DNA from 3 places in the Cobetia sp. 5-25-4-2 genome. Region 2 is predicted to be linked to each of the others. Evidence: predicted binding sites of a transcription regulator. Region 2 holds the regulator's gene; each other region holds the start of a gene.

Region 1 (4,110 bases), on a different contig from region 2:
CCACGGGAAGTTGGCCGCGTAGCGATGGAAGATGGTCCAGCCGGGATTTTCCCGCTGGAACGCCTCCACCGACTGCTCGACATCCACGTCGCGCAGTCCACGCGCCACCACCGAAAGCGGCACTTCCTGCATGCCTTCATCATGCAGCCACTGCGCGGCCTGCTCACGGTTGCCCGGGCGGTCCAGCCAGGCACAGGCCTTGAGCAGCGCGCGAATCAGCGCCTGATGCGCCAGCGGGTGCTGCTCCGCCCAGTCCTCGCGCACGCCCAGCACCTTTTCCTGCCCGAAGCGCCAGATATCGTGACTGCCCGCCACCACCTGGCCCATGCCCTGCACGGCGGCCAGACTGTTCCAGGGCTCTCCGACACAGAAGCCGTCCAGCGCGCCACTTGCCAGCTGGGCGGCCATCAACGGCGGGGCCACCGCACGCATCTCGATGTCGCGATTCGGGTCGATCCCGCCGGCCGCCAGCCAGTAACGCAACAGATAGCGGTGAGAGGAGAAGGGATGCACGCTGGCAAGCTTGAGCGCCGCCTCCCCACGCTCGCGGCGCTTCTGCACGTGCGCCGCCAGCGCCCGAGACACCGCCAGCGGAGAGCCCAGGTCATGCCCCTCCTCGGCCAGCGCCGCCATCAGGGCCCGCGACAGGGTGATGGAGTTGCCGCCCAGATTGAGCGTCATCGCGCTGATCACCGGTGTGGCGCGGCCATCCAGCCCCAGGGTCGAGGTCAGCGGCATCAGCGCCAGCATCTGCGCGCCCTGCAACACGCCGGTCTGCAGGTCATCGCGCAGTGCCGCCCACGACGGCTGCCACTTGAGCGTCACGGCCAGTCCCTCCTCACGGAAGAACCCCTGACGCTCCGCCACCACCAGAGGTGCCGCGTCATTGAGCGGCATCAACCCCAGCGTCAACTGATGGCCATTGAGAAGAGAATCACTGAGCATCACATCCACCTTTTGAACGATCGAAAGAGAAGGACATCACGAGACTCGGCTCAGTGCCGACGCGACGCCTTGAGCAGCTCATCGGCCAGCTCGTGCAATGCCAGACGCCGATTCATCGCGGTCTTGCGCAGATATTGGTAGGCCGCATCCTCCCCCAGTCCGCGACTCTCCATCACCAGCGCCTTGGCGCGATCCACGCTGCGCCGCTGTATCAGAGTGGTCTGGGTGCGATTGAGTTCGCCCTTGAGGGCACGGTGAGCCTCGAAGCTGGTGATGGCCACCTCGACCATGCTGCGCACCATCGCCGGCATGACGTGATCCACCACGTAGGCGGACACGCCGGCGCCAGCCGCCTGGCGCACCAGGTCCGGCGCGTCCTCACTGGCCAGCATGATCATCGGCTTGGGATAGTGACGCCCCAGCTGGCCGAGGTGCTCGAGGGTGTCACGGCTGGGCAGGTCGGCGTCGATGATCACGGCATCCGGCTGATGGTGCTGCACCAGCGCATGCAGGTCCTCGTGTTCATCGACCCGCAGCGCCACCTCGAAGCCGGCGCTCAACAGCGCCTGCTCCAGAGCGGCGGAACGCTCGCTGCGCACATCGACGATCAACACGGTCACGGGCATATCAGGCTTCCTTGGCAGTGTGTCAGGCGGTGGTGCCGGGGTGTCAGGCGACGCCTCGAGCGATCAGGCACCGACGTCCGAGATCAAGGACGACGGCGTCTTCGCAAGCGGGAGTCAGGATGGCGTCACGCCTCTGACACTGCAGGATTCATGCCACAAACTGGTGCAGCGCTGGCCAGAAAGGCCTTCCGCAGTGCGCAAGGGCGCGCCCGGCTGCACAGCAATGATGCATGGCGTGATCTGGCGATCTCTCGCCCGCCACGTGCGCCAGACTGGATCATCCTCACCTCGCCGCGCACCGCCACTGGGCATCGCCCTGCTTACTCCCCACTGCTGTCTTGCCCGACATGATGATTCCAAGCCCTTGATATGACGGGGGTTGGACGCACAACACCCCCGCAAGTGGCGCGCTACTTGCTTTGAGTCAGGCAATGGCAGACAAGCGTGCCATGCATCATCCATGACGTGGACCAGGCTCCCGGGAGTACGAGTGCGTCGAACCAGGCCCCTCAATGACGAGGCGCCCCGCTGTCGTTCACAGCTGTTCGACCACCCGTCGTGCGCCGAGACCCTGGCGCCCGGCACCGACGCTGTACCAGGAGCCCACTCATGGATATTCGCAACAAGGCCAGCCGTATCCGGCTGTTCAGCTTCAATACCCCGCAGATGCGCGCCTTCCACATGTCGTGGTTCGCCTTCCACGTCTGCTTCTTCGGCTGGTTCGGCATCGCGCCCTTGATGGCCGTGGTGCGCGATGACCTCGGCCTGACCAAGACCCAGATCGGCAACACCATCATCGCCTCCGTCGCCATCACGGTGATCGTGCGACTTGCCATCGGCGTGCTGTGTGATCGCATCGGGCCACGCAAGGCCTACACCTGGCTGCTGTGCCTCGGCTCTCTGCCGGTGATGTGCATCGGCTTCGCCGACAGCTTCGAATCCTTCTTCCTCGCCCGTCTGGCCATCGGTGCCATCGGCGCGTCCTTCGTCATCACCCAGTACCACACCTCCGTGATGTTCGGCCCCAACGTGGTCGGCACCGCCAATGCCACCACCGCCGGCTGGGGCAACCTGGGCGGCGGCACCACCCAGATGCTGATGCCGCTGGTGATGGCCGGCCTTCTGATGCTGGGCGTCGAGCAGACCCTGGGCTGGCGTCTGGCGATGGTCGTGCCGGGCATCGTGCTGTTCCTCACCGGGATCGCCTACTACTTCTTCACCCAGGATGCCCCGGACGGCAACTTCAGCGAGCTGCGTGAGCGTGGAGAGCTGCCCAAGGCCGAGAAGGAATACAGCATGCGCGCCACTTTCGGCGCGGCGGCACGCGACATCCGTGTCTGGGCCCTGTTCCTCGTCTACGGCGCCTGCTTCGGGGTCGAGCTGACCATCAACAACGTCGCCGCCATCTACTTCTTCGATCACTTCGATCTCGATCTCGCCACCGCCGGCCTCATCGCGGGCCTGTTCGGCCTGATGAACCTGTTCGCGCGCACCCTGGGCGGCGTCTTCTCCGACCTGTTCGCCCGTCAATCCGGCCTCAAGGGTCGCGTGCGCTGGCTGTTCATCGCGCTGCTGTGTGAAGGCGTGGCGCTGGTCGGCTTCGCCCAGATGGAAACCCTCGCGGTGGCCATCGGCATCATGCTGGTGTTCAGCCTGTTCGTGCAGATGGCGGAAGGCGCCACCTTCGGGATCGTGCCCTTCGTCAATCGCAAGGCACTGGGCGCGGTGGCCGGTATCGTCGGCGCGGGCGGCAACGCGGGGGCTGTCGCCGCGGGCTTCCTGTTCCGCAGTGAAGAACTGACCTACCAGGAAGGCCTGATGTATCTGGGCATGGGCGTGATCGTGATCTCGCTGTTCGCCCTGCTGGTGCGCTTCAGCGCCGCCACCGAGGCCGAGGAAGGCCGCGCCTATGAGGCCGCCGTCGCGGAACGCAAGCAGCAGAGTGACCAGCAGCCCGTGTCTGTCTGAGCCTGTCTCTTCCTGAGACTTTCTCAAACCTCTGACACATGCAGCCCTGATACACGGAGCCCTGATACACGAAGCCCTGATACACGAAGCCCTGACATGCAAAGGCCCCGCCTCATGAGAGGCGGGGCCTTTGTGCATTCACATCTTGCGGTTCGCCGTGCTCGCGGGCGAGTCACGGCCAGCCATCAGCTGTCGGTAGCGTTCTCGACGCTGTCACCGGCGTCTTCCACGGCGTTGTCCATCTTCTCGCCAGCCTTCTCCATCGGGCCCTCGTCCTCGCAACCGGCGAGTGACAGGCCACCGAGACCCAGCATGGCAATCATCAGCGAACTACCCAGAGTCTTGAGCTTCATGATGTCTCTCCTTGAATCATCGGTCGGGATAACGCCCCGGCCTGCACACCAGTACAGACAACAGCGCGGGGATACACAGGACATGGAGCGGGTGTCGCGCGGTTTCAAGGGTGGCGCAACGCCGAGTTGCAAGGGGATGACCGAGTGACGAGGCACACCACAGGGCAAACCCCTTCGAGGAGCCCGGATCAGAGCGCGAATCTGCGCTCGAGCCAGGG
Region 2 (4,110 bases):
ACGACACCTTCGAAGGCGGCTACGTGGAATACTTCCTGGACAAGCGCCAGGTCAATGCCAGCAATGGCACCGATGCCTCATCCTCCGAGGGGTCACGCGTCCACATGACCCTGACGCCACGTGGCGCCAATGCCAGCAAGGACCAATGAGCATGACTGCTGCCAGCCCACGTACCCTCAGCGCTCGTCATCTGGCCAAGGCCTACAAGGGTCGCAAGGTCGTCAAGGACATCTCGCTGGAAATCCGCCAGGGTGACATCGTAGGCCTGCTGGGCCCCAACGGGGCCGGCAAGACGACCTCGTTCTACATGATCGTCGGCCTCGTGCGCTCGGATGCCGGTAGCGTGACCATCGATGACCACGACTTGTCCGGCGCCGCCATGCATCAGCGGGCTCGCGCCGGCATCGGCTATCTGCCCCAGGAAGCCTCGATCTTCCGCAAGCTCTCGGTGTCCGACAACATCATGGCGATCCTCGAGACGCGCAAGGACCTGGATCGCAACGGACGCAAGGCACGCCTGGAGGAGCTGCTCAACGAGTTCAGCATCACGCATATTCGTGACAGTGCCGGCATGAGCCTTTCCGGCGGGGAGCGCCGCCGCGTGGAGATCGCTCGCGCACTGGCCACCGAGCCGGACTTCGTGCTGCTCGATGAGCCGTTTGCCGGCGTGGACCCCATCTCGGTGGGCGAGATCAAGAGCATCGTGCGCCAGCTGCGTGACCGCGGCATCGGGGTGCTGATCACCGATCACAACGTGCGCGAGACACTCGACATCTGCGATACCGCCTACATCGTGGGCGATGGCCAGATCATCGCGCATGGCGACGCCGACACCATCCTCGCCAACCAGCAGGTGCGTGATGTCTACCTGGGCCATGAGTTCAAGCTCTAGCCCGAGAGTGCCGTCAGCCTGGTAAGAGCCGTCAGCCTGACGAGAGCTGTCCGACCTCCCCTGCTCTCACCAGCAACCGCCACTTCCTGCTTCACTGTCGGGGTCTCATTCCCCGCCCCCCTCACGCAAGCGCCTCGACATGCGCTTGCGTGATCTCCCCGTGAACCCTCCTGCTCTGCCACACCTCACTCGAATGCATGACGTCCATACCACCTTGGTGGCAACATGGCATGCAAGTTGCTTGAATATTCTCGACTGCCCCTTGTCAGTGCCCCGACCCACGGTATAGCGTAGATGCACGTTCCTTTGCCGTGAATGACAGACCCCATGAAACCCACCTTGCAGCTTCGACTCGGCACTTCCCTGACCATGACCCCGCAACTTCAGCAAGCGATCCAGCTGCTGCAGTTGTCGACGCTGGACCTGCGTCAGGAGATACAGCAGGCGCTTGAGTCAAACCCCATGCTGGAGCTTGACGAGGAATACGAGTCGCTGGATGTCGCGGAGACACAGGACAAGAGCGAGATCTCCACCTCCGAGACCAACAGCGAGATTCCTGAAGAATACCCTCTCGACAGTGACTGGTCGGACCTCTACCAGGATCACGCAGGCAGCCTGACCAGTTCCGGCAGCGGAAGCTCGAGCGAGGACGGACCGGACTTCGATCGCAACACCAGTGTCGAAAGCCTGCAGGACCATCTGCGCTGGCAGCTGGCGATGACGGACCTCGATGCGCGTGAACGGCAGATGGCGGAGAGTCTGATCGATGCGGTGGATGGGGCCGGCTACCTGAGCATGAGCCTGGACGAACTGGTCGATGGCCTGCGAGGTCAGGGACTGCCCGGCCTCAAGGCGTCGGAACTCGAGCAGGTCCTGCTGCGCCTTCAGCAGTTCGATCCCACCGGTGTGTTCGCTCGAGACCTGCGCGAATGCCTGCTGCTGCAGCTGGCCCTGCTGCCGGACGATCTGCCGCTGCTGGCCCAGGCCCGCCGTCTGGTGCGGCAGTTCCTCGAGGCACTGGGCAATGACGATCGCAAGCTGCTCAAGCGTCGCCTGAGCCTGGATGATGATGAGCTGGATCACGTCATTCGTCTGGTACGGGCGCTCGACCCGCGCCCGGCGTCCGCCTGGGGCGAGCCTGCCAGTGATTACGTCATCCCGGACCTGCTGGTCCGTCATACGCGTCACGGCTGGCAGGTCGAGCTCAACCCGGAAGCGCTGCCCAAGCTGCGTATCCAGCCGGAATATGCCGCCCTCATCAAGCGGGCCGACAAGTCCGCGGACAACACCTTCCTCAAGGACAATCTTCAGGAAGCCCGCTGGCTGATGAAGAGCCTGTCCTCACGCAATGACACCCTGCTCAAGGTGGGCCGCGAGATCATGGCGCGCCAGATCGACTTCCTCGAGCAGGGGGAAGAAGGCATGAAGCCGCTGATCCTCGCCAACATCGCGGAAGTGGTCGAGATGCACGAATCCACCATCTCGCGGGTGACCACCCAGAAATATATCCACACCCCGAGAGGCGTGTTCGAACTCAAGTTCTTCTTCTCGAGTCAGGTGGGTGGCAGCGGCAACGGTGACGCGCACTCCAGTACCGCGATCCGTGCGCGCATTCGCAAGCTGATCTCGGAAGAACCGGCGCGCAAGCCATTGTCCGACTCACGCCTGGTGGATCTGCTGGCCAGTGATGGCATCGAGGTAGCGCGCCGGACGGTCGCCAAGTATCGCGAGGCCATGGGCATCCCCTCCTCCAGCGAGCGCAAGCGCTTGGCGTGAGTCTCGACAACGGATACCCGCAAGCCAGTGGGCTCCACACGTCGGAGCGCTGATGCTCGCCCCCTTGCACCTGCCATCCTGGCATCATCTGCCAATCGGTCGTCTGAATACCGGTTGGCAATGCCTGTCCTTGCGACTGCGTGAGTGACTTCACGCCCCCAATTGCCTATTTTTCCAGCCACTTTTCTCCAGAGTGCTTTCTTTTTCCCTCACATCCCACGGACAGATAGCCAGAGGTCGCCACCGACTCCTGCCACACGAACGTCGACGTAAATGCTGACATTGGCCACAAACGGCCGGTTTCTCGAGCCCCATTCCGTCCGTGATGCGAGGCGATGCTCATGAAGAACCTGCTGATATCCCTCGCTGGGTTGAAGACAAGCCTTGCCCCACGATGCAGCGCAGCGTTGATCTTTGTTCAAAGCTTGGGCATTGTCGGGGTAGACGCTCGGTACACCGGCACCGCCGCTCTCGCCAGCAGATGATCGCCACGAGACCATGGCCGGAGTCAGAAAGTGGCCGCGCGTTCAATCAGGGTTTGCTCGCAGTCAAAAAGGGTTACAATTCAAAGGCAACCCGCTGGATAAAGGAGCGTGTCCATGCAAGTGAATATCACCGGGCATCATGTGGAACTCACCGATCCTCTCCGCGATTATGTCAACGAGAAGCTCGCTCGCCTCGAACGGCATTACGACAACATCACCAATGTTCAGGTGACACTGTCGATCGAGAAGGAACGCCAACAGGCTGCCTGCACCCTGCACGCCGCTGGCGCCGACCTCCATGCCCTGGCAGAAGACCCCAACATGTACGCTGCCATCGACGCGCTCGCCGACAAGCTGGACCGCCAGCTGGTCAAACACAAGGAAAAGTCCCAGGCTCGCTCTCAGGGCACCGGGACCCGTTGACCTTCTGCCATGACACTTGATCAGATCCTTCCCCCCGAGCGCACGCTCTACGGCGTCCCCGGGGGGAGCAAGAAGCGGGTGCTGGAATTCTTCAGCACCTTCATTGCTCAGAACATTCCCAGCCTGGACAGCCAGGAAGTCTTCTCGCGCCTGATCGGGCGCGAGAGACTGGGTTCGACGGGCATCGGCCACGGCGTGGCCGTGCCACATGCACGCAGTCCACACTGCAAGACCCCCATCGCGGCGTTCATGAAGCTCGGTGATCCCATCGACTTTGATGCCATCGATGGCGAACCCATCGATCTGCTGTTCGTGCTGCTGGTCCCCGAGGAGGCAGATGACACCCATCTCACTCTGCTCGGCCAGGTGGCGGAACTGCTCAACTCGCCCACCAACCGGGCAGCATTGCGCCAGGCAGACAGTCAGCGAGCATTGTTCGATGCCCTGACCTCGGCCATCGCCGAATTGCCGGCGCGCTGAACCTGCAAGCCCGGACTCGCTCCGGGCTTGTCGCTGACTGGCCTCAGGCACCCT
Region 3 (4,110 bases), on a different contig from region 2:
CACCGCCGCTTCCGGCAAGCCAACGATGGAGAGCCCCGGCAGCCCGTTGGAGAGGTGTACCTCTACCTGCACCTCCGGAGCTTCAAGACCAAGAGATGCGCGCGTGCGCAACATTGCCAATGACATGAGTCTTCCCTGCGTGATGCCGCCTCTCTGCTGCACGGCGCAATCGGAGCAGGCACCCGCCTGCCATGAGCGCGAGGGCACGATACCGGTGCCACCTCCTCCAGCATGGCAAATCTCATACCTGCCAGCGTGCACACGACTCAACGCTTGGCGATGCGGCACTCCTCAAATGTCACTCGCGCTGCCGGACACGGCATGTCCTCACTGCACCGCAACGGTATTATCAGCGATTCCAGCCACCCGTTTCATAATTTTCATTACGCCACCAACCCCTAGAATTACTGGATACGTAAGGAAAATACCGGCTGTGGATAACATTACATAAACCCCTCGACAGGGCATTTCCCAGCGCTCAAATATCCATCATCTGGCAACGCCAAACCCTATCGATATGGACACCGATCCGCACCACCTCATCGAAGCGTGACGCATTACACTCTGAATCAACACTTGAGGGCGACATCAGCCCTCCTCCAGCACCCGGCCAGACCGGCGAAACAGGCGGCAGAGAGGCAATATCGTCACCCGGAACGGGCGAGGCACCCGCACGATGAACCAACGGCAGCGTTTCCCGACGACATCGCGGCATGAACTTCATGAAGAGTTTCACGGAGAAGTTCATGAAGAAGTGAATGGAGAAACGCCCTGGCATGACTCAGGAGGCTGGGCTCAAGAGAAGAGGCGCGGGAAGGGAGTGCCTTTCCCGAGAGTCACGCAGGCCCCACCCAATGCCAGCCTCCTTCGATGCGCCGGACTGGCTGCCGTGTCTGTTCAGCTCGAAACATTCATGCGGACTGAACGTTGAAAAATAGCCCATCAACCGGCTTTTTCCATGAAATAACGCGCGTTCTAGCAGATATTTCACGAAGTTGGCGACATGGAGCACCTGACGGATCGCCAGCCCTCGGGCCTGCACCAGAAGAGTGCTCATGGAACATGCAAGGCGGTACTCCAGGCGCTACAGGAGTGCCTCAAGAGGGGGACTGCTGGTATATTTGATCGGTTGTCTCGGCCCTGCTGATACAACCGCCAAGCTGTCTCAAGGAGGCCACCCAAGGGTGGCAGAGAATCGTCCAACCCACGGAAAGGGCCAGCCATTCAGGACGACTTCGGCTTGTTTCAGGAGTAACACCCCATGCAAGACATGCTTGCCTCGCTGGCACCCATGGCGGACATCATCGGCATGCTCGGCACCTCTCTGGTGGTCGGTGCCTTCTTTCTGCTGCAGATTGGCAGACTCGATGCACGTAGCCTGACCTACAACCTCATGAATCTGAGCGGGGCGATCCTCTTGTTGATCAGCCTGTGCATCAACTTCAATCTCGCCAGCTTCGTGATCGAGGTGTTCTGGATCGTGGCATCTCTGGTGGGCCTGGTTCGCTGGTTGATGGGGTCTCGTCCACAGACGGTCTGACCTGCCCGGCACCCGCCTCATGCGACGGACACAAAAAAACCGCCACACCTCGACAGGTGTGGCGGTTTTTTTTGGCAGCATGCCATTCAGGCATCGCGTTGACGCTCGATCTCCTCGGCGTGGCTGGCGGCTTCCCGCTTTGCCAGCGCGGTCTCTCCCTCATCGTCCACCGCCACGGCAGGCTCGGTGGTCGACGCAGCACCCGCCACCAGTCCCTGCTTCTCCAGCAGCGCCTCAAGTGCGATGACCTGCTTCTCCAGCGACTCCACACGCCCGCGAGTCCGCGTCAGCACATCCATCATGATGTCGAAGTCCTCGCGCGACACCAGTTCCATGCGATCAAAGGCGCTGCGCATCACGCCCTGTACGGACTTCTGCAGCTCTTCCGGGCCGTGCGAGGCGTCCTGGAGGCGCTCACCGATCTGCTGGGCCATACGCCCGATGACGTCGTTCTTGAACATGCTCCACCTCAGCCATTGCAAGCCGACGGGCCCATCATGGGGCTGTCGGTCAGAGAAAAGGATCTCCCCGAAACGTGGGGGACATCATGTCATGTTGCAAGGATACGCAACCCGCTGGCCTGACGCATGTCTCGACCCCGAATCTCTTGCCACTGACGGCAGGCACCGGCCCTTGTGCACCATATTAGCGCTATCTCCTACCTCGAAAGCCGCAATTCAGGCACCAAAGCGGTGCATCGCCATGGCGTTCTCCTTGCCGTCATTTTTGGCCTTGCTGCGGAGCTGCTTTTTCCCTCAGCACAACTAGATGAATTTAAAGATTTTTTAACCTCATGGCATACCTCGTGCGATGCACTTGTCAGGAACAGGCCACCAGCAGTGTCTGATTGGCCGCACTCAACATGACAGATCATTGCGGTAGCAAACGGGGGCAGCACATGAAACTGATCACCGCCATCATCAAACCCTTCAAGCTGGACGACGTGCGTGAAGCGCTGGCCGACAACGGCGTGCAAGGCATCACGGTCACGGAAGTGAAGGGCTTCGGGCGACAGAAGGGCCACACCGAGCTGTATCGCGGCGCCGAGTATGTCGTCGACTTCCTTCCCAAGGTCAAGATTGAAGTGGCTGTTGATGACAGCAGTGTGGAAACGGTGCTGGACGCCATCACCCAGGCAGCCAACAGCGGCAAGATCGGCGACGGCAAGCTGTTCGTCACCCCGCTGGATGACGTGATCCGTATCCGTACCGGTGAACGCGGCGCCGATGCTGTCTGAGCCCCGCGCACAATAATAAAGGAGAATCCCGCATGAACGAGATCATCGAGGTCAAGTACGCACTTGATACCTTCTATTTCCTGGTCTGTGGCGCCCTGGTGCTGTGGATGGCTGCCGGCTTTGCCATGCTGGAAGCTGGCCTGGTACGCGCCAAGAACACTACCGAGATCCTGACCAAGAACGTGGCGCTGTTCGCCATCGCCTGCACCATGTACATGGTGGTCGGTTACCACATCATGTACTCAAGCGCCGAAGGCGGCTTCCTGCCGAGCCTGGGCTTCTTGATCGGCGCCGAGAATACCGCTGAGGAAGCGCTCGCTTCCGGTGGCGACATCTACTACAGCGCGCGTTCCGACTTCTTCTTCCAGGTGGTGTTCGTGGCGACCGCCATGTCCATCGTCTCCGGTGCAGTCGCCGAGCGCATGAAGCTGTGGGCCTTCCTGGCCTTCGCCGTGGTCATGACGGGCGTCATCTACCCGGTCCAGGGTTACTGGACCTGGGGTGGCGGCTTCCTGAGCGAAGCGGGCTTCAGTGACTTCGCCGGCTCCGGCATCGTGCACATGGCAGGCGCTTCCGCCGCTCTGGCTGGCGTGCTCCTGCTGGGGGCTCGCAAGGGCAAGTACGGCAAGAACGGTGAGATCAACGCCATCCCGGGCTCCAACCTGCCGCTGGCGACCCTGGGCACCTTCATCCTGTGGCTGGGATGGCTGGGCTTCAACGGCGGCTCCGAGCTGGTGCTGTCCAATATCGATGAAGCCAACGCGGTCGCTCAGGTCTTCGTCAACACCAACGCCGCTGCCTGCGGGGGTGTCATCGCCGCCCTGATCCTCGCCCGCCTGTGGTTCCGCAAGGCTGACCTGACCATGGCCCTCAACGGCGCCCTGGCTGGCCTGGTCGCCATCACCGCTGGTCCGCTGGCACCGAGTGTCGGTGCTGCCACCCTGATCGGCGCCGTCGGTGGCCTGCTGGTGGTGTTCTCCATCGTCGGCCTCGACAAGCTCAAGCTCGACGACCCGGTCGGTGCCATCTCCGTCCACGGTGTGGTCGGTCTCTGGGGTCTGATGGCAGTGCCGCTGACCAATGACGATGCCACCTTCTCCGCACAGCTGCTGGGCGCCGTGTCCATCTTCGCCTGGGTATTCATCGCAAGCTTCGTGGTCTGGCTGGTCATCAAGACCATCATGGGACTGCGCGTCAGCGAAGAGGAAGAGTACGAAGGCGTCGATCTGGCGGAATGTGGCATGGAGGCGTATCCGGAATTCACCTCCAGCCGCAAGTAATCAAGGATCGAGACTCACGCGACACCCAAAGACTCCCGCCACCTGGCGGGAGT

The links. Region 2 encodes sigma-54, which starts transcription at its own class of promoters, with help from an activator protein. Its sites were predicted from a motif close to TGGCACNNNNNTTGCTNT; they were not measured.
Region 1: the regulator sigma-54 is predicted to act here: its motif matches at 1,710-1,727, upstream of HXS65_RS08460 (ANTAR domain-containing response regulator).
Region 3: the regulator sigma-54 is predicted to act here: its motif matches at 2,335-2,352, upstream of HXS65_RS10195 (P-II family nitrogen regulator).

The regions. Positions count from the first base shown of each region.
Region 1 is NZ_BLWK01000003.1:223,713-227,822, forward strand. It holds gene HXS65_RS08455 (CmpA/NrtA family ABC transporter substrate-binding protein) at 1-945, opposite strand, end outside; gene HXS65_RS08460 (ANTAR domain-containing response regulator) at 996-1,571, opposite strand; gene HXS65_RS08465 (NarK family nitrate/nitrite MFS transporter) at 2,181-3,539, shown strand; gene HXS65_RS08470 (hypothetical protein) at 3,725-3,892, opposite strand.
Region 2 is NZ_BLWK01000001.1:123,981-128,090, reverse strand. It holds gene lptA (lipopolysaccharide transport periplasmic protein LptA) at 1-149, shown strand, start outside; gene lptB (LPS export ABC transporter ATP-binding protein) at 152-892, shown strand; gene HXS65_RS00560 (RNA polymerase factor sigma-54) at 1,220-2,668, shown strand; gene hpf (ribosome hibernation-promoting factor, HPF/YfiA family) at 3,268-3,576, shown strand; gene HXS65_RS00550 (PTS sugar transporter subunit IIA) at 3,586-4,056, shown strand.
Region 3 is NZ_BLWK01000004.1:114,385-118,494, forward strand. It holds gene HXS65_RS10175 (YifB family Mg chelatase-like AAA ATPase) at 1-126, opposite strand, end outside; gene HXS65_RS10180 (hypothetical protein) at 479-736, opposite strand; gene HXS65_RS10185 (hypothetical protein) at 1,262-1,540, shown strand; gene HXS65_RS10190 (accessory factor UbiK family protein) at 1,627-2,001, opposite strand; gene HXS65_RS10195 (P-II family nitrogen regulator) at 2,439-2,777, shown strand; gene HXS65_RS10200 (ammonium transporter) at 2,810-4,057, shown strand.